DNA from 3 places in the Mesorhizobium sp. M0030 genome. Region 2 is predicted to be linked to each of the others. Evidence: predicted binding sites of a transcription regulator. Region 2 holds the regulator's gene; each other region holds the start of a gene.
The links. The regulator LexA, encoded in region 2, represses DNA repair genes until DNA is damaged. The targets are predictions, from matches to a motif close to TGTTCNNNNTGTGTTCNG.

Region 1 (6,366 bases), on a different contig from region 2:
CGGCTGGTAAAACCCCATCGGCTGCGAATTCAGGATCGCGGCGCAGAACACGTCGGGATAAAAGGTCTTGAACCAGCAGGAGGCATAGACGAGCAAAGCGAAGGAGGCGGCGTGGCTTTCGGGAAAGCCGTATTCGCCGAAGCCTTCGATCTGCTTGAAGCAGCGCTCGGCGAAGTCTTTGGTGTATCCCTTGCCGACCATGCCGTCGATCATGCGCTGGCGGTAATTGCCGATGGTGCCGGTGCGCTTGAAGGTGGCCATGGCGCGGCGTAGTTCGTCGGCTTCGCCGGGTTTGAAACCACCGGCGACGATTGCAATATTCATCGCCTGTTCCTGAAACAGCGGCACGCCGAGTGTCTTCTTGAGAATAGCCTCCAGCTCTGGCTTTTGATATTCAGCCGCTTCCTTGCCCTGCCGACGGCGCAGATAGGGGTGCACCATGTCGCCCTGGATCGGGCCGGGCCGCACGATCGCCACCTCGATGACCAGGTCGTAGAATTCGCGCGGGCGTAGACGCGGCAGCATCGACATCTGCGCGCGCGATTCGATCTGGAAGACGCCGAGCGTGTCGGCGCGGCAGATCATGTCGTACACGTCGTTCTCTTCCGGCGGCAGGGTGGCCAGCACATAGGGTCGGCCGTAATCATCCCGGGCCTTCGGATAATGGTCGGTGAGCAAGGTGAAGGCGCGCTTCAGGCAGGTCAGCATGCCAAGCGCCAGAATATCCACCTTCAGGATCTTCACCGCGTCGAGATCGTCCTTATCCCACTCGACCATCTTGCGCGCCTCCATCGCCGTCTTGACGATGGGGACGATCTCGTCGAGCCGGTCGCGGGTAATGACGAAGCCGCCGACATGCTGCGACAGATGCCGGGGAAAGCCCATGATCTCGTTGGCGTGGGCGATCACGTGACGGGTCGAGGTCTCGTTGCGGTCGAGGCCGCCGGCATGCGCCTCCTTCTCGCCGAGCTCCGAGGTCGACCAGCCCCAGATCGAACTGGAGAGCGCAATGCGGACATCGTCCGATAGGCCCATGGCCTTGGCCACCTCGCGCAGCGCCGAGCGGCCGCGATAGCTGATGACGGCGGCAGCCAGCGCGGTGCGCTTGGCGCTGTATTTGGAGTAGATGTACTGGATCACCTCCTCACGCCGCTCATGCTCGAAATCGACGTCGATGTCGGGCGGCTCGTTGCGCTCCTCGGAAATGAAGCGCTCGAACAACGTGTCGATGCGCTCGGGGCCGACCTCGGTGATGCCGATGCAGTAGCAGACGATCGAGTTGGCGGCCGAGCCTCTGCCCTGGCACAGAATGCCCTCATTGCGGGCGAACTGGACGATGTCGTAAACGGTCAGGAAATAGCGCGCATAATTCAGACGCTCGATCAGAGCGAGCTCCTCACTGATGCGCTGCAAGACGGAAGCGGGGACGCCCGCCGGATAGCGCGTGGCGGCCCCCTCCCTGGCCAGACGCTCTAGCTCGGCCTGCGGCCCAAGCCCTGATTGCGTCGGCTCGTCGGGATAATTGTACTGGAGGTCGCTGAGCGAGAAGGTCAGTTCGCCGGCAAAGCGCAGCGTCTCGGCCAGCGCCGGTGGATGGCGGCGGAAGAGACGGGCCATTTCCAGCGGCGGCTTCAGATGGCGCTCGGCGTTGGCCGTCAGCTCCAGCCCGACCTCGGCGACCGGCAAATTGAGGCGGATGGCGGTGAGCACATCTTGCAGCGAGCGGCGCTCGGCGCTGTGATAAAGCACGTCGTTGGTCGCCATCAGCGGCACGCCGGCGATGTCCGCCATGCCCGCCGCCTGCTCGATGCGGAAACGGTCATTGCCGCGATAATCCGGCGCCATGCCTAGCCGCAAATTAGCGCCGAAACGGTCTTTCAGTTGACGGACCAATGCCAGGGGATCGTCGGCATTCGCCGAGAGATCCGGCAGCACCGCCAGCGACAGCAGGTCGCCCCATTCGAGCAGGTCGCTGCGCTGGAGAAGGGTCGCGCCCTTCTCGTTTTCATCGCGCAAATTGGCTTGCGTCAGCATGCGGCAGAGATGGCCCCAGCCCTTGCGGTTCTGCGGATAGGCGAGAATGTCCGGCGTGCCGTCGCCGAACACCAGGCGGCAACCGGGGTGATAGGCGAGCTTCTCGACCTTGGCCTGCTGCCAGGCGCGCACGACGCCGGCCACCGTGTTGCGGTCTGCCAGTCCGATCGAGGAAAAGCCGAGGAATTTGGCCGCCACCACCAGCTCCTCCGGCTTGGAGGCGCCGCGCAGGAAGGAGAAGTTCGACTGGATGCCGAATTCCGCATAGGGGATGACGGTCAGCGCGTTCATGCGAAGACCCCATGCATGAACCAGCGCGGCGGCACCTGCGGGTTGCCATAGAGGCCTTGCCGGTAGAGCCAGTAGCGGCGGCCGTCGGCATCCTCGATCCGGAAATAGTCACGCGTCGATGTGAGCGGATCGCTTGACGTTTCACGCCACCATTCCGGCGCGATGCGTTCCGGCCCCTCGGCGCGCGCGACCCGGTAGAGCGCGCGGCGCCAGCGGAAATTCATCGGCGGACCCTCAGGCATTTCGGTGGCCGGCACCTCGATCGGCTCGGGCGAACGGAACAGCCGGATCGGCCGTTCCGGCGGGAAGATGGTTGCGCGCGGCGCGTCTTTCGAGCCCGGCTTCCTGAGCGGTGTTTTGCGTTGTGGCGCTTCCGAGAACGGGATGGTGGCGATGGCGCGCTCCGGCAGATGGCTCTCGAGGGCGACCGGTTTCAGCACCGCACTGTCGCCGAGCCTGGCGCGGATGCGGTCGGCAAAGAGTGCCATGTCGGCGCCGTCATCCTCGGTCTCGCCGGTCAAATCGGCCTGCTGCATGTCGAAGCCGGCGGCCGCCAGCACCGAAAGCCGCACCAGGTCGAAGCCGTAGCCGGCATCGATGTCCTGTTCGAGCGCGGCCAGCCGCTCATGGAACAGGCGCTGGATAAGCTTGGGTTCGCGCAACGGTCGCGAGGTACCGACAGCGATGCGGCTGACGGCGCCGTCGACGCGAAACAAAAGCAGCGCCAGCATCCTTGCGCCCTCGCCGCGGCGTTCGAGATCGGCCTTCAGCGTCACCGCCAGCAAGAGCACCAGCCGTTCGATCTCGGCGGTCAGCACGACCGGCTCGGCCAGGTGGCGTTCGACCGAAAGCGGGGCCACGGGCAGGCGCGGCGATACCGCCTCGTCGAGGCGGCCGAGCGCCTGGTCGAGCCGCAACAGCAAGGTCGCGCCGAAGCGACGGGCGAGCGGCGCGCGCGGCGCTGCCATGACCGCGCCGGCGGTCCGCAGGCCGACGCTTTCCAAGCTGGCGCGGATATCGGCCTCGATGCGCAGTGCCGCCAGCGGCAAGGGGGCGAGCAGCGCTTCCTCCTCGCCGGAGACAACGATGCGGTTGCCGCAGAAGCGCGCCGCCGCCCAGGCTGCACCCGGCGTCGCGGCCAACCCTGCGCGGACATCGAAACCCTGCTGGAAAAACCGCGCAAGGATGTCGTCCAGCATGGCGCGCTCGCCGCCGAACAGATGCGTGCAGCCGGTGACGTCGAGATAAAGGCCATCAGTACCGTCGAGCGCCACCAGCGGCGTATAGCGATCGCACCAGTCGGCGAGGCCTTCGAGCAGCCGGCGATCGGCGTCCGGATCGGCCTCGACGATGTCGATCGAGGGATGCATGGCGCGCGCATCGGCAATGCCCATGCCAGGCTTCAGATGCAGCGCCTCAGCCCGCTCGTCGAGGGCCGATATGCGCTGGGCGTTGCGGTCGCGATGGCTGATCACGAGCGGTGGGTGAGATGGCGGCAGATGATCCGAAGGCCGGGAACGCCACGACCGTCCCAGGCGCTGGCGCAGGATCCGTTCTGCCGCCAGATGCGGGAACCACAGCGACAGAATTCTCTGCCCGTTTTTCGCGGGGCTTTCTTTCTTCGAATGCGTGTTCATCGGGGTTCCACTCCAGTGTGAATTGTCCAGGCAGAGCGGTGCGGCTCTTGCCGATGCTGACGGTGAAGGCAGGCCGGCCGATCGAGCCGGCGAGCGACCCGGCGATCGTCCGGCGGCTCGCCGCTGGTGCAGCCGACACGATGAGGCGCACCGGGGCGGCGGTCGGCTCGGCTTCGCCGGCCTGGCGCAGCAGGAACACCGGCCGGCCGGCGTTTTGGGCGCGCGCGTGCAGCCGGCGCGTCGCGGTGAGGTCGAGCCGCTGCGGGCTGCCACGGATTTCGAGGATGATTGCGGCGAGCGCCGTCATCTTCGCGGCCTCCTCGGCTACCCACAGCGCATCGGTGAGTTTCGGCGCCTCGGAAAACAGCAATTGCTCCGGGGCGATACCGAACATGCCCTGCAATCCCCTGGCATAGGGAAAGCCGGCCTCGCGAAAAATCTCCGATGTGCCGATCCACAGCACGGGCAAGGGCTGGCCCCTGAGGATCAGGCTGACCAGCGACAGCACAAAGCCGGCGACGGCCCCGGCATTGCGGGTCTCAAGGCCATGGATTTCGCTCAAGGCGGCTTTGGGAAGGCCGCCGCTCAGCGCCGCATCGAGGCGCTCGACGCCGGTGGCCAGGAAAGCATCCGGCGAAGCCACGGCAAGCCCGCGCCGGATGATGGTGACATCGGCATCGGGTTCAGGCGCGGCGTCGAGGCCAGGACCCGCGCGCAGCCCCTCGCCAGCCGGCGCGGCCAGGCGCTCGGGCAGCGTTCCCTCGATCTTCGCGATCTGGCGGCGCAGGGCAAAAACAGTCTCCCGCGCCACGGCTGATGTCGCCATGACGGTCAATTTCTCTCATAATTGTTCCTGTTATGTTCCTATAGATTCCAGAGGGTGCCGAAAGAGTCAAGCGGAGTCAGAAGGAATTTATTCCTCTATAGCCATTGACGTCATGGAATTACCGCTTCATTGCCGAGTCCGGAGGGAAAGCATATATGCGGGATCAAAGGACAAAGCATGGCCCGCATCTACAAGACCCGCACCTGGCATGACGAACTCTCGCCCTCGATCGAGGAGATGGAGTTTCTGGCGCTGGAGGCGTACGCGCATCTGCCGGACGATTTTCGCAAGCTGACCGGCGAGATCGTCATCATGATCGCCGAATTCCCGACCGACGAGATCATGGACGATCTGTCGCTGGAGACGCCGTTCGACCTGCTTGGCCTGTTCGAGGGCCGCGGCATCGCCGAGCGCTGGAACCCGCAGACCGGCGAAGGCCCGAACCGCATCACCCTCTACCGCCGCGCCATCCTCGACTACTGGGCCGAGAATGAGGAGACGCTGGGCGACATCGTCACCCACGTGCTGATCCACGAGATCGGCCACCATTTCGGCCTGTCGGACGACGATATGGAGAAGCTCGAAGAGGCGGCGGAGTAAGGCTGCGCCGATATTCAGGTGAAGCCGGCCTGCGAACGGCAGCTTCCTGCGCTTCCGGTGCTCGCGTACTTCAAGTACGCTCCGCTCCGGTTCTCGGAAACCACTGTTCTCGGCTCGGCCTGACCTGAATCTCGACACAGCCTGCGTCCGTGCCTGGCAAAGCCTACCAGTCGCTCAGCTTGGTATCCGGCCCGTATTCCTGGCCGTCGATATCCTTCACCACCGCCTGGCCGCAGCGCATCGATTTGGTCTTCTTGTCGTAGGCGTAGGTCGGCGAGCCGTACAGGTGCCAGCCCTTGTTCAGCGCCGCGGTCACCTTGTGGCAGAAGGTTGAATCGTCGGGGGCGGACAAAAAGCGGTAAAGTCTCATGGGTCAGATCCTGTCGTGAGTTCGTCTTTTCGGGGCGGATCATGCGCCGATGGCGGCGGCCTTCGCCAGCAATTTCTCGGCCTGCGCCAGGTGCAGCCGCTCGACCATCCTGCCGTTCAGAGCAATCACGCCCTTGCCGGCATTTTCCGGCAAGGCGAAGGCATGCTTCACCGCGCGCGCCTCGGCGAGAGCTTCGGGCGCGGGTGCAAAGGCGCGGTTGGCGGTTTCGATCTGGGCGGGGTGGATCAGCGTCTTGCCATCGAACCCCATGGCAGCGGCTTCCGTGCATTCGCGCGCAAACGCGTCGAGGTCGCGAAAATCGTTGGAGACGCCGTCGAGCATGTCGATGCCGCCGGCCCGCGCCGCCAGCACCATCTGCATCAGCCAGGCCACAAGATAGCGGCGGTCGGGCGTCGCCAGAATGCCGGTTTCCTTGACCAGATCGTTCGTTCCGGCCACGAAACAAGCTAGGCGCGAGGCCGGGTCGCGGCCGAGTTCGGCAATGGCGCCGATGTTGAGCATGGCCTTGGGCGTCTCGATCATCGCCCAGAGCTTGACGCTGTCGGGGGCAAAATTGTCGTCGAGCACGTCGCCGACTTCGAGGATAT
Region 2 (6,366 bases):
TCGCCTGAGAGCGGAGGGCCAGGATATGATTGAGGATTGAGCGTCCTTGGCGGGTCAATTCCGGCGCGGTGGACGCGACCGCACGGACTTTCGCGCTTTGCGCGTTCATGTAGCATAGGAGGTCTGGGGCGCAAGGGAAGACCCGATGGCTGGACGTGGCCGGGGGCACGAAGGCACCGTGAATTCAGCTAAAGCCTGTAGCTCCGTGCAACGGCATTTGGCAGAGACCACAGCAAGGGAATTGGTCATTGGGGGTGAGATGAGTGAAGTGTCAGAAACGCCAAGGAAGGCAAAAGGCTCGCGCTGGGTGGCCGGCGGTTGGATCGTGACGGGAATCTACGTTCTGCTTGTCGCTTGGGCGCTGGCGTCGGGAGGCTATGTTGAGTTCAAGACGCCACTTAGCCTGAATGATTTCGCGGCTGTGCTGACCGGCGTTTTCGCCCCTCCTGCGTTTCTATGGCTGGCCGTGGCCACCATGGTGCAATCGGGAGAACTCGCCCTACAGCGTGAGGAGCTACAACTTACCCGGCAGGAATTTGTCCAAAGCAGAGAGGTCGCTAAGGAGCAAGCTCTGGAGGCCAAAAATCAGGCGCACTTCATTGAAGTTCAAACTGGCATCTTTGCGAGTGACGCAGCGGATCGTCATCTCGATGCAATGCTGCAAAGCTTAGTCGAACTTTTGCTCCAGAAATTCCAAAACCCTATGGTGGTGCGAGCGTCCAACGGCGACACTCAGCAAATCAGGGGCCTCGCCTCTGGAGATGTCCACACTCTCGGCGGTATGGTCGATAGCGTGCGCGGATCGACGTCTGATCTCCGCAAGATGCTCATGGTCTACCCGGATGCCAAAGTCTACATACTTCCTGGCCCGTTGAAAGCGCTTAAAAGCACAATTGGCGAGCTAAGGGCACATATCCCGGGCGTCTCTGCTGCTAGAAGGGCGGTCCTCGCCGCCTCCAATTTTCGCGGCTTCCTTCACGACGCGGACTACATTCTCAGTGTTTCGTTCACAGGAACGTGACAACTGAGCGCCGGGTTGTCGGTGTGTTCATGCTTGAGGAGGACTTACGGCGCGCCTTGCTGCAGGACTTTCGAGAGGAGTGAAAGCGCGGTGGGTTTGATTCTAACGCACGACCGCACGGACTTTCGCGCTTTGCGCGTTCATGTAGCATAGGAGGTCTGGGGCGCAAGGGGCAGACCCGATGGCTGGACGTGGCCGGGGCACGAAGGAAGGCGAAGGCGCCGAGGCAAGCGTCAGCGAACGCTCGCTGTTTGCCGATAGTCCCTATGCCGAGCCGCTGCCCCTCGCGCTGCCTGAGCCTCATCCCGGCGTCGCGCCTGCGCTGCCCGGTCACCCGTTGCCGGCGCAAGTCACAGCGCCCGGATCTATCGCCCGTCTGCGCAGACGGCTTCGCCGTCCGTCATGGCCCGCGCTCCGCCGCAGCCTTGCCGTGGCCGCCAACACGGAGCTCGACCGGGGCGTCGCCTTCCTGCTGGTGCCGGTTTTCCTGGCGGCCGGCGTCATCATTTATTTCTCGCTGGCCGGCGAGCCCGGCTTTGCGCAGCCAATCGCCATTGTGGTGCTGGCGACATGTTGCGCTGTCGCCACGCGATCGCGGCCGAGGACGCATCTGTTCTGCATGGCCGCGATGCTGTGCGCGCTCGGCGTCGTCGCCGCCAAAGTCGAGACCTGGCGCGCCGGAACGCAGATGCTCGGCTCCGACATCCAGACACGGCTGACCGGCCGCGTCGTCAGTCTCGAACAGATGGAAAGCGGCCGCATCAGGCTGACGCTCGACGTGGTTTCGACCGCTTACCCCGAGTTGCGCTACGCCCCGGAGCGGGTCAGGCTCTCGGCGCGGACCGTTCCCGCCGATATGACCGCCGGCTGTCTGATCGCCGGCTATGCCAGGCTGTTGCCGCCGACCGGTCCGGTGCGGCCGGAGAGCTACGATTTCTCCTTCGACAGCTATTTCACCGGTATCGGCGGCAGCGGCTTCTTTCTCGGCAATCCGAAAACCATTGCTACGCAGGGACCGCCGCCGCTGACCGCGCGGCTCTCCTCGGCAATCGAGAACGCGCGCGAAAACATTGCCGACCATATCAGGGGCAAGATCGGCGGCGCCGAAGGCGAGATTGCCGCGGCGTTGATTGTCGGGGTGCGCGCTGGCATCCCGAACGAGGTCAACGAAGCGATGCGGCGCACCGGCATCTACCACATCATCTCCATCTCCGGCCTGCACATGGCGCTGGTTGCCGGCACCATCATGGCGTTGCTGCGTGGCGCCTTTGCGCTGTTTCCCGATTTCTCTTCGCGCCGGCCGGTGAAGAAATATGCGGCCGCGGCAGCGCTTGTCTCGATCGCCGCCTATCTCGTTATTTCAGGCGTCGTGGTTGCCGCCGAGCGCAGCTTCATCATGCTGGCGGTCATGCTTGTCGCCGTGCTGTTTGATCGCGCCGCACTCACCATGCGCAATCTGGCGATCTCCGCCATCGCCGTCATCCTGGTGTCGCCGCACGAGGTGGTCGGTCCCAGCTTCCAGATGTCGTTTGCCGCCACCGCCGCCCTTGTCGGCGCCTATGCCGGCTGGGCCGATTACCGCGCCGACAAGGTGAGAACGCCGCCGGCAAAGCGCTCCTTCGTCGGCTTCCTGTCGCGAAAGTTCGCGCTGGCCATGGGCGGCCTCGCCATGACCTCGATCATCGCCGGCAGTGCAACCTTGCTGTTCGCCATCTGGCATTTTCAGCGTGTGTCGCCGCTCAGCCTGATCGCCAATCTGGCCGTGATGCCGATTGTTTCGTTGATCGTCATGCCCTTTGCCGTGCTCAGCGCACTGGCGATGCCGTTCGGCGCCGACGGGCCGTTCCTCTATGTGATGGGCAAGGGTCTGATGGCGATGATCGCTATATCGGCCTGGATTTCCGAGCGCTCGCCGGTCGACGCCGTCGGGCTGATCTCCATCCGCTCGGTGCTGTTGGTGGCGGTCGCCCTCGTCATCGCCACCATGGCCACCACCTGGCTCAGGTTGGCGGCCGTGCCTTTCGCGCTGGCCGGCCTGTTGACGGTGCCGCAGGTGCTTACGCCCGACGTGCTCATATCCGAGGATGCGCATCTGGTGGCCATGCCGATCGGTGGCGGCGAACTCGCCCTCAACCGCGAACGCTCCAACGAATTCACCACGGACAATTGGAAACGGGCGCTGCGGGCCGAAACCATTATCCCACCTGAGATTTTCGAGGCAACAGATACGCGGTTCGATCTCGATCCGCTCGATCTGCCGCCCGGCTCGCCCTTCTATTGCACCGGCGATCTCTGTATCGCCCGGCACCCTTCCGGAGCCATTGTAGCGCTTGCGAAAGACCGCAAGACGGCGCGGCCGGCCTGTGCCTTCGCGAGCCTGATCGTCATCGATGACGCCACCGCCTACAATCCGTGCCGCGACCCGCTGGTGCTGGTCGTGACTAAGAAACAGCTGGCCCGCGACGGCAGCGCCGCCGTCTTCTTCGATCCGCAATCGGCAGCGGCAGCGCCAACCATCCGCTTCGCCGTCGACAAGCCGTATCGCCCCTGGCACGAGCAACGCCGCTTCTCCCGCGAAGCGCGCGGCCTGCCGCCTTACAACCAGCGTGAAAAGTACAAACCCAAGCCGGCTCAGTAGCGCCGGATCAATCCGACAAGCTTGCCCTGCACCTTCACCCTGTCCGGTCCAAAAATGCGGGTCTCGTAGGCCGGGTTGGCGGCTTCCAGGGCGATCGAGGCGCCCTTGCGGCGGAAGCGTTTCAGGGTCGCTTCCTCATCGTCGACCAACGCCACCACGATCTCGCCGGGGCTGGCTGTGTCGGCATTGCGGATGATGACCGTGTCGCCATCGAAAATGCCGGCCTCGATCATCGAATCGCCCTTAACCTCGAGCGCGTAGTGTTCGCCGCCCATGATCATGTCGGGCGGCACCGAGATCGAATGGGTCTGATGCTGGATGGCGTCGATCGGCACGCCGGCGGCGATGCGTCCCATAACCGGGATTGAAATCGCGGAAACGGCATCGTCATTGCCGGCCGACATCGAACGCGACGGCGAGCCCGGCTTGATCTGGCGGCCGAGACCGCCTTGGCCCATCGCGCCTTGTCCCTGGCCGCCTTGCCCTTGGCCGGTTTGACCAAGACTGCCCTGAATGACGCTCGGCGAAAACTTCCTCGCCGCATTGAGGCCTGGTGCGATCGAGTCGGGTAGCCGCAGCACTTCCAGCGCGCGCGCCCGGTTCGGCAGCCGGCGAATGAAACCGCGCTCCTCAAGCGCTGTGATCAGTCGGTGGATGCCGGACTTGGAGGCGAGGTCGAGCGCTTCCTTCATCTCGTCGAAGGACGGCGGGATTCCGCTCTCCTTCAGGCGTTCATGGATGAACATCAGAAGCTCATGTTGTTTGCGCGTCAGCATCGCGGCCCCCAAGGGTTCTGAAACCAGAATCGGAAAAAACAAACCCAGAACAAACACTATCTGTTCCAGTTGTGTTCCGCAACCTTTTAAAGTTTAATGAATGTGTTGACGTTTTGTTCAGCGTAACGTTCGGCGCTGCGAGCGCCGCCTGCGCCCAGTTGCCAGCAACGGGGTGAAACGAAGACAAAGTGCCCTGCGTCGTCGGTTACGATCGCCGCTTCCCTTTCGGACTGGGCTGCGCAGCATCCGCGCCGGGTTCGCTCTGGGCATAGACCTGCAGCGTGGAGCCGATGTGAGCGGTCATCAGAGTTTTCGCACGTTCGACGTCGCGATCGAGGGCCGCTTCCATCAGGGCGGTATGGTGTTCGATCGCCACGGCGTCGCGCAGGGCCGCCACGGCCTTCCGGTGCCCATCCGTGCGGCCGGCGGCGGCGCGCAGCGTGGGGGCCAGACCCAGAAAGCGGTGATGGCGATGCAATTGGTCGGAAATCGTTGCATTGAAGCGCAGCAGCCAGCTGGATGTCGCGGCACTGAGCAGCGCCGCATGGAAGGCATCGTGTTTTTCGTACCACGCGTCGACCGCATCATCCGATGGATCGTCGAGAACAGACCCGCACCGTGAGAGACGATAGTGGGCGGCAACGACCGCGTCTTCCCACTCACGGTCGCCTTTCTCGATCGATTCCACCAGCAGGGGCAGTTCGACCACCAGCCGCGCACGCGCCAGATCCTCGAGCTCCGCCCGAGAGACGGGAGCGACCGCAAACCCGCGGTTGCTGATGGCGGTCACAAGCCGTTCCGCCTCCAGCCGCGACAGCGCTTCGCGCAACGGCGTCCAGCCGATGCCGTAGGTGTTGCGCAACGTGCTCAGCTTCAACGGCGCGGCAGGCGCCAGCCGGGTCGCAAGAATATCGCGCCTGAGCAGGCGATAGGCCACTTCCGTCTTCGAGGTCTGCTCGTCATCCAGCATCGTGATCCATCAGTCATAAACGCTCGGCGGATCATTATATATCAAAGCCTTTCAATGGGTGAATTATATATAATGTTTGACAGTTCAAGGGCGACCACTCAAGATCGCCGGCATGTTTGGGCGGCAGGCTCCGCCGCGCGCGTTTGTCCATGGAGGGGCGCCGGATCATGAGCACGACACCCGATCTCGCTACAATCGAAGCAATGGATGCCGCCGATCCGCTGCGCTCCATGCGCGAACGCTTTGTCTTGCCGCAAGGCGTAATTTATCTCGACGGCAATTCGCTGGGTGCCGCGTCACCAGCCGTCTTCAGCGAATTGCAGCAGGCCGCCACGCAGGAATGGGCGCACGACCTCATTCGCGCCTGGAACACCGCTGGCTGGTTCAACATGCCGGTGGAACTGGGAGATCAGCTCGGACGACTGATCGGCGCGGCTGACGGGCAGACGGTGGTCTGCGACACAACCTCGATCAACATCTACAAGTTGCTGCACGCCGCGCTCGGCATGCGGCCGAATCGGTCGGTCATCGTTGCCGAGGGCGACAGTTTCCCGACCGACCTCTACATGGCCGAAGGCGTCGCCTCGACCCGGCCGGGAACGCGGCTGCGGCTGGAGGGCGTCGACGCGGCCGCAATCGAGGACCTGATCGACGACAGCGTTGCCGTCATCCTGGTCAACCACGTCAACTACAAATCCGGCCAGTTGCGCGACATGGCGGCGCTGACGCGCAAGGCACATGACGCCGGCGCGCTGATCATCTGGGATCTCTGCCACACCGCCGGCGCCTTGCCGGTCGAACTCGACCGTGCCAATGCCGATTTCGCCGTCGGCTGCACCTACAAATACCTCAATGGCGGCCCGGGCTCGCCAGCCTTCATCTACGCGGCCGAGCGCCACCATGACGATGCCCACCAGCCGCTCAGCGGCTGGTGGGGCCATGCGCGGCCCTTTGCCTTCGA
Region 3 (6,366 bases), on a different contig from region 2:
AATCCGGCCTATCCGAACTCGATTTGCGGCGTCGTCTACCAGAACGACAACTGGCTGAACCGCTGCCAGTTCTCCTTCGCCTGCGACGGCCGCAAGAAGCGCATCGAGAGCCCCGCCCATTACAAGACCGCGCAGGACGTCGCGATGGCGGTCACCGCCGGCAAGATATTCATTCCCGAAGTCGGCTCATCGACCCACTACTACGCCAACTACGTCCATCCGGGCTGGGCGCGCACGATGCAGAAGATGACCAAGATCGGCCTGCATATCTTCTACCGCACCTATGGCGGCGGCTGGAGCTGAGCCCTTCGGCTTGCCTGTCGCAAACGAACCGCAAAGGCCCTGGAAGCCGAAATCGGACAGCGGTCGCCGGACGGATTCGGGGCATGTGCCGACCCGATAGTGCCGGGCACGATGTCGCACCTCGCCAAGTGATTGATTCCAACAGAAAAAATACATGGCTTTGAAGTCCCGACCGTGGCTTGACGGGCGCAAACCCTCTAACTATGTTGCCGGCGACTTTAGAAGCGGACGGACGGTGACGGTCTGACCGGGCAGGGGGGTTACGATGGCCGACAAGAACGGGCCAGACGGAACCGAAGAAACCGGCCGCGGCAGCAAGCACGAGGCCGACATCCGCGACGAAGATCTCGAACGCCGCCGGCGTGAGCTTGGAGCATCGCTTGCGACAAGACGGCCGGATCAGCTCGAGGGGAATGACGGCGCGAAGGCGACGGCCGGATATGGCCAGGCGCTCAAGCTGTCCAGCGAGTTCATCGCCGGGATAGTGGTGGGTGTGGGCCTTGGCTGGTTTCTGGATCGCGTGGCGGGAACCTCGCCATGGGGTCTGGTCGTCGGCTTGTTGCTGGGCTTTGGCGCCGGCGTGCTCAATGTCCTGCGTTCGTCAGGTGTTGTGGCGGAATTCGGAAAAAGCGAGAAGTCGCACGATCCGAAAGAATGAAATGGCGCGCCGCCAATGGCGCACAAGGACACTTAAGGCCGCTCGCGGTTTTGACGGGGATGTAAATGGCTGCTGACAAGGTCGATCCGATCCACCAGTTCCATATCGTCAAGCTGATTCCGATCAATATCGGCGGCTATGACCTGTCCTTCACCAATTCGGCTCTGTTCATGGTCGCGACCGTGGCCATTGCATCGGCGTTTCTTTACCTCTCGACCGCAAGCCGCAGCCTTGTTCCCGGCCGCCTGCAGTCGGTTTCGGAAATGGCCTACGAGTTCGTCGCGAACATGTTGCGCGATGCAGCCGGAACCCAAGGTATGAAGTTCTTTCCCTTAGTGTTCTCGCTGTTCATGTTCGTGCTTGTTGCCAATCTGCTTGGCCTTTTTCCTTATTTCTTCACCATCACCAGCCACATCATTGTCACCTTCGGCCTGGCCGCGCTGGTGATCGGAACCGTCATCGTCTATGGCTTCATGAAGCACGGTCTGGGCTTCCTCAAGCTTTTCGTGCCGAAGGGCGTGCCCATCCTGATGATGGTGCTTGTCGTTCCGATCGAGGTGATTTCCTTTGTCTCGCGTCCGGTCAGCCTATCGGTTCGTCTGTTCGCCAATATGCTCGCCGGCCACATTACCCTGAAGGTGTTTTCCGGGTTTGTGGTCAGCCTGAGTGCGCTCGGCGCGCTCGGCGTTGCGGGATCGATCCTGCCGCTGGCGATGGCTGTGGCGCTGACCGCGCTGGAGTTGCTCGTGGCGCTCTTGCAGGCATATGTGTTCGCCGTGCTCACCTGCATGTACCTGAATGATGCGCTGCATCCTTCGCACTAGATAGAATTTCCGGCATCTTTCGCCGGATGGAATTGCAACGAATTACAGATCCAAAGGAGTTTAAAATGGACGCAGAAGCAGCAAAGTACATCGGCGCCGGTATCGCTTGCCTGGGCATGGGCGGCGCGGGCATTGGCCTCGGCAACATCTTCGGCAGCTACCTGGCGGGCGCCCTGCGCAATCCGTCGGCCGCCGATGGCCAGTTCGGCCGCCTGATTTTCGGCTTCGCCGTGACCGAAGCTCTGGGCATTTTTTCGCTTCTCATCGCGCTTCTCGCCCTGTTCGGCTGAGCCCCTGTTCGGCCAATTATCGGTCGGACGAGCATTGGGAAGAATTGGCTGGCCGCATTCCTGCGGCCATGCCTGATATCAGGGGATAGTCCATGTTCGTGACATCTGCGTTTGCGCAAGAGTCCGCACCCGCCGCTGAAGGCGCCCATACCGGTACAGAAGGCGGCACGCATTCCGGCGCCGGCGTGCCTGCCGAGGCGCACGGCACGTTCCCGCCATTCGATCCGGCGACGTTTCCGTCCCAGCTTCTGTGGCTGGCGATCACGTTCGGGCTGTTCTATCTGTTCCTGAAGAAGGTGGTGATGCCGCGCCTTGGCGGCATCATCGACGTCCGCAGCGATCGCATCACGCAGGACCTCGACCAGGCCGCCAGGCTGAAGGGCGAGGCCGACGCCGCCGTTGCCGCTTACGAGCAGGAACTTGCGGAAGCCAAGGCCAAGGCCAACGCGATAGGCCAGCAGGCCAACGACGCTGCCAAGGCTGAAGCCGAGGCTGCCCGCAAGAAGGTCGAGGCCGCCCTCGACAAGAAGCTCGGCGAGGCCGAGGCCAGCATTGCTTCCATCAAGGCCAACGCCATGAAGGAAGTCGGCACGATTGCCGAGGACACCGCTTCAGCCATCGTCGATGCGCTTGTCGGCGGCAAGACGAGCAAGGCCGAGATCTCGGCTGCGGTCAAATCCGTGGCCCGGTGAGGAGCACATTATGGACGCCACATCTCTCGCAACGCTTTGGGCAACAGTTGCCCTCGTCATTTTCCTCGGCGTTGCCGTTTACATCAAGGTGCCAGGCCTGATCGCCAAGTCGCTCGACGCCCGTGCGACCAAGATCAGCGACGAGCTTGCGGAAGCCCGCCGGTTGCGCGAAGAGGCCCAGCAACTGCTCGGCCAATACCAGAAGAAGCGCAAGGAAGCAGAGCAGGAGGCCGCAGCCATCGTCGCTGCCGCCAAGCGCGAGGCCGACATGCTTGCCGCCGAGGCGCACAAGAAGACCGAAGACTATGTCACCCGCCGCACCGCGCTTGCCGAGCAGAAGATCGGCCAGGCCGAGCGCGAAGCCGTCGCCGAAGTGCGCGCCAGCGCCGTCGACATCGCCGTCGAAGCGGCCCGCACGCTGCTTGCCGGCAAGATCGACGCCAAGGCCGGCGCCGACCTGTTCAAGTCCGCGCTGCAGGACGTGAAGGCCAGGCTGAACTGAGCGGCGTTAACTCGCTGACATCAAGCCGCCCGGGCAACCTGGCGGCTTTTTTGTTGAGCGCGGACAATCTGCCCCCTTGAGGGGGAGATGTCGCCAAAAGCGACAGAGGGGTTCGGTGCGACCGGGCGCGACGCATTCTGCTGCGAAGAAGGGCTAGCGCTTCACGCGCGCGACCCCCTCTGGCCTGCCGGCCATCTCCCCCTCAAGGGGGGAGATTATCATTACTCCAACCCGGCGAAGCTCTCTTGCTCAACCACCTCAACTCCACCCAGCCTGAACGGCGCGAATGACGCCCGGTGCAGCCTTGCCACCGGACCATGCGCTTCGATCGCGGTGCGGTGCCGCACGGTGGCGTAGCCCATATGGACTTCGAACCCGTAGCGTTCGTGGTGGCTGCCGCAGCCGCACATCATGCGGTCGCGCATCACCTTGGCGACGATCGAGGCGGCGGCGATCGATTGCGAGCGCTGGTCGCCCTTGATCAGCGCGCGGCCTTCGCAGAGGAGGCCCGGCGGCACATCGCGGCCATCGGCCAGCGCCAGCTTCGCCTGGATCGGCAGGCCGGCAAGGGCGCGGCGCATGGCTTCCAGGCTGGCCTTGAGGATATTGCTGCCGTCAATGCCTTCGGCGCTGACCGAGGCCATCGACACGCCGAGCGCTGACCCCAGGATTTTCAGGAACAGCGCCTCGCGCTGCAAATGGTTGAGCCGTTTGGAATCGTCTAGCCCGTCGGGAATGTTGGCGGGATCGAGGATCACCGCCGCCGCCACCACCGGCCCGGCCAGCGGACCGCGGCCGGCCTCGTCCATGCCTGCCACCGGCCACAGGCCTTCAGCCATCGCCTTCGTCTCGAAGGAGAAGTCGGGCTTTTCGACGATTTCTAAAAGAAGCGGAGAATCGGAACGCGCGCGAGCCATGTTGCGGCGAGGTTCGCATCGGCTCCGATTCTCCGCAAGTCCCTCCAGGGTCGAGTGGGGCAAGACCGGGAGGGCACCGTCTGCAGGCCGGGGGACAGGCCGGACGGGATTCTTGGGTCGCCTGCCAACCACGAGGGCAGGGCAGGCGCTACTCTCAGAGCAGCATCAGCTGCTCGGTCGCCTTGGCGGCGGCGACAAACTGGTCGGTTCGGAGCGTGCGCCGCTCGGCGTTGAGGCCGAGCCGCTTGGCCGTGATCTCGAAGCGCCGGCCGATCTGCCAGGCATAGGGGCCGGCGCCTTTCATCCGCTTGCCCCATTCCGAATCATAGTCCTTGCCGTCGCGCATCGAACGGATCAGCGACATCACGTGCCGGTAGCGGTCGGGATAGTGGCGCAGCAGCCAGTCCTTGAAGATCGGCGCCACCTCGAGCGGCAGGCGCAGGATGACATAGCCGGCCTCGCGGGCGCCTGCGGCGCGTGCCGAATCGAGGATACGCTCCATCTCCTGGTCGGTCAGGCCGGGAATGATCGGCGCCACCATGACAGAGGCCGGGATGCCGGCATCGGAAAGCTGCCGGATTGCCTCAAGCCGCTTGGTCGGCGTCGACGCGCGTGGCTCCATGGTGCGCGCCAGCATGCGGTCCATCGTCGTCACCGACAACGCCACCTTGGCCAAGCCCCGTTCGGCCATGCGCGACAATATGTCGATGTCGCGCGTCACCAGATGGGATTTGGTGACGATGCCGACCGGATGGCCGCGCGCCTCCAGCACTTCGAGGATCTCGCGCATGATCCGGTATTGTTTCTCGATCGGCTGGTAGGGATCGGTGTTGGTGCCGATGGCGATGGTGCGCGGCTGATAGCCATCCTTCGACAGTTCCTTGTCGAGCAGCCGCGCCGCATCCGGCTTGGCAAACAGCTTCGCTTCGAAATCCAGCCCAGGCGACAGGCCCATGAAGGAATGCGTCGGCCGGGCGAAACAATAGACGCAGCCATGCTCGCAGCCGCGATAGGGGTTGATCGAGCGGTCGAAGGAAATGTCGGGCGATTCGTTGCGGGTGATGATGGTGCGCGGCTTCTCGACCTGCACTTCGGTCTTGAACGGCGGCAATTCCTCCAGCGAATTCCAGCCGTCGTCGAACACATGCCGGCTGACCGGCTCGAACCGGCCGGACGGGTTGATGCCAGCGGAACGGCCGCGGTTGCGATCCGGACGGACGCGCATGCCGCTCTGTTCGATCATCGCATTGGCCATCTCGGCTCGCCCTGCTCCGAAAGCAGCAATGTCCGCACGCACGATATGTTCCATTTTGGCCCTTTCCCAAGGACTGTCGGCTGGCTGTCGAATCGCTCTGTTCATGAAAATAATCCTATTTCGCTGATGAGAACAAATCAAGAACTTTTTAGTTGGACCATGCAAAACTGGCGCTGCGCCGGGCTTTCCGCTATTCGGCTAAAAATGCTCAGCGTTCTCATCGAAACCCGGGATGACGAAGAAGGCCTTGCCCGCACGCTCGCCTCATTGATCGGCGGCGCGGTCGAGGGCGTGGTACGCGATGTCATCGTCTGCGACACCGGCTCGACCGACCAGACGCATCGGGTTGCCGATCATGCCGGCTGCCATCTCGTCGCCGGCGGCATCGGCGCGGGAATCAGGCAGGCGAAGGGTGACTGGCTGCTGTTTCTCGAGCCGGGCGCAAGGCTGGCCGACGGCTGGATCGACGACGTCGTCGCTCACACGGCGCGGCAAACCATGCCGGCGCGCTTTTCCCGTGCGCGCGGCAGCCGCACGCCGTTCCTGTCACGGGTGTTTTCGGGCAACCGGGCGCTGGCCGAAGGGCTGGTCATCAGCAAGCGCCAGGCCGCTGCCCTGTCGAAGAACGCGCACAGCGCCGAAGCCCTTGCGCGCGGTCTCGCCACCAGGCGGCTCGACGCCGAAATCTGGCTGGCGCCGAAGAAGTGATGTTTCTCCCTTCTCCCCGTTCCCAGGGAGAAGGGTGCCCGAAGGGCGGATGAGGGGCAGCGTCGGCGTCCCCCCGGAATTGACACTGTCCGCTGCGCCGTCCGGCTTTTTCGCCGCAAAAACCTATTGTGCATTGCACAAAAGCTGACGCGGGATTAGCATTCCGTTGATGCGGGATATCGGGTTTGGGTAGTGCCGGAGCGGTAAGCAAGCGCCG

Region 1: a site for LexA is predicted at 4,811-4,828, ahead of NKJ80_RS29325 (ImuA family protein). Genes of this name have one in related genera too.
Region 3: a site for LexA is predicted at 5,570-5,587, ahead of NKJ80_RS23880 (PA0069 family radical SAM protein). Genes of this name have one in related genera too.

Annotation. Positions count from the first base shown of each region.
Region 1 is NZ_JAMYVE010000022.1:534-6,899, reverse strand. Features, by position in the region: gene NKJ80_RS29335 (error-prone DNA polymerase) at 1-2,325, opposite strand, end outside; gene NKJ80_RS29330 (DUF6504 family protein) at 2,322-3,800, opposite strand; gene NKJ80_RS29325 (ImuA family protein) at 3,742-4,788, opposite strand; gene NKJ80_RS29320 (metallopeptidase family protein) at 4,966-5,388, shown strand; gene NKJ80_RS29315 (DUF1737 domain-containing protein) at 5,552-5,758, opposite strand; gene NKJ80_RS29310 (HpcH/HpaI aldolase/citrate lyase family protein) at 5,798-6,366, opposite strand, start outside.
Region 2 is NZ_JAMYVE010000003.1:15,403-21,768, forward strand. Features, by position in the region: gene arr (NAD(+)--rifampin ADP-ribosyltransferase) at 1-40, shown strand, start outside; gene NKJ80_RS07525 (hypothetical protein) at 146-1,021, shown strand; gene NKJ80_RS07530 (ComEC/Rec2 family competence protein) at 1,203-3,659, shown strand; gene lexA (transcriptional repressor LexA) at 3,653-4,435, opposite strand; gene NKJ80_RS07540 (GntR family transcriptional regulator) at 4,641-5,405, opposite strand; gene kynU (kynureninase) at 5,573-6,366, shown strand, end outside.
Region 3 is NZ_JAMYVE010000013.1:70,905-77,270, forward strand. Features, by position in the region: gene NKJ80_RS23845 (cell wall hydrolase) at 1-303, shown strand, start outside; gene NKJ80_RS23850 (AtpZ/AtpI family protein) at 569-961, shown strand; gene NKJ80_RS23855 (F0F1 ATP synthase subunit A) at 1,027-1,785, shown strand; gene NKJ80_RS23860 (F0F1 ATP synthase subunit C) at 1,851-2,075, shown strand; gene NKJ80_RS23865 (F0F1 ATP synthase subunit B) at 2,168-2,767, shown strand; gene NKJ80_RS23870 (F0F1 ATP synthase subunit B) at 2,778-3,269, shown strand; gene rnhB (ribonuclease HII) at 3,491-4,186, opposite strand; gene NKJ80_RS23880 (PA0069 family radical SAM protein) at 4,341-5,495, opposite strand; gene NKJ80_RS23885 (glycosyltransferase) at 5,646-6,149, shown strand.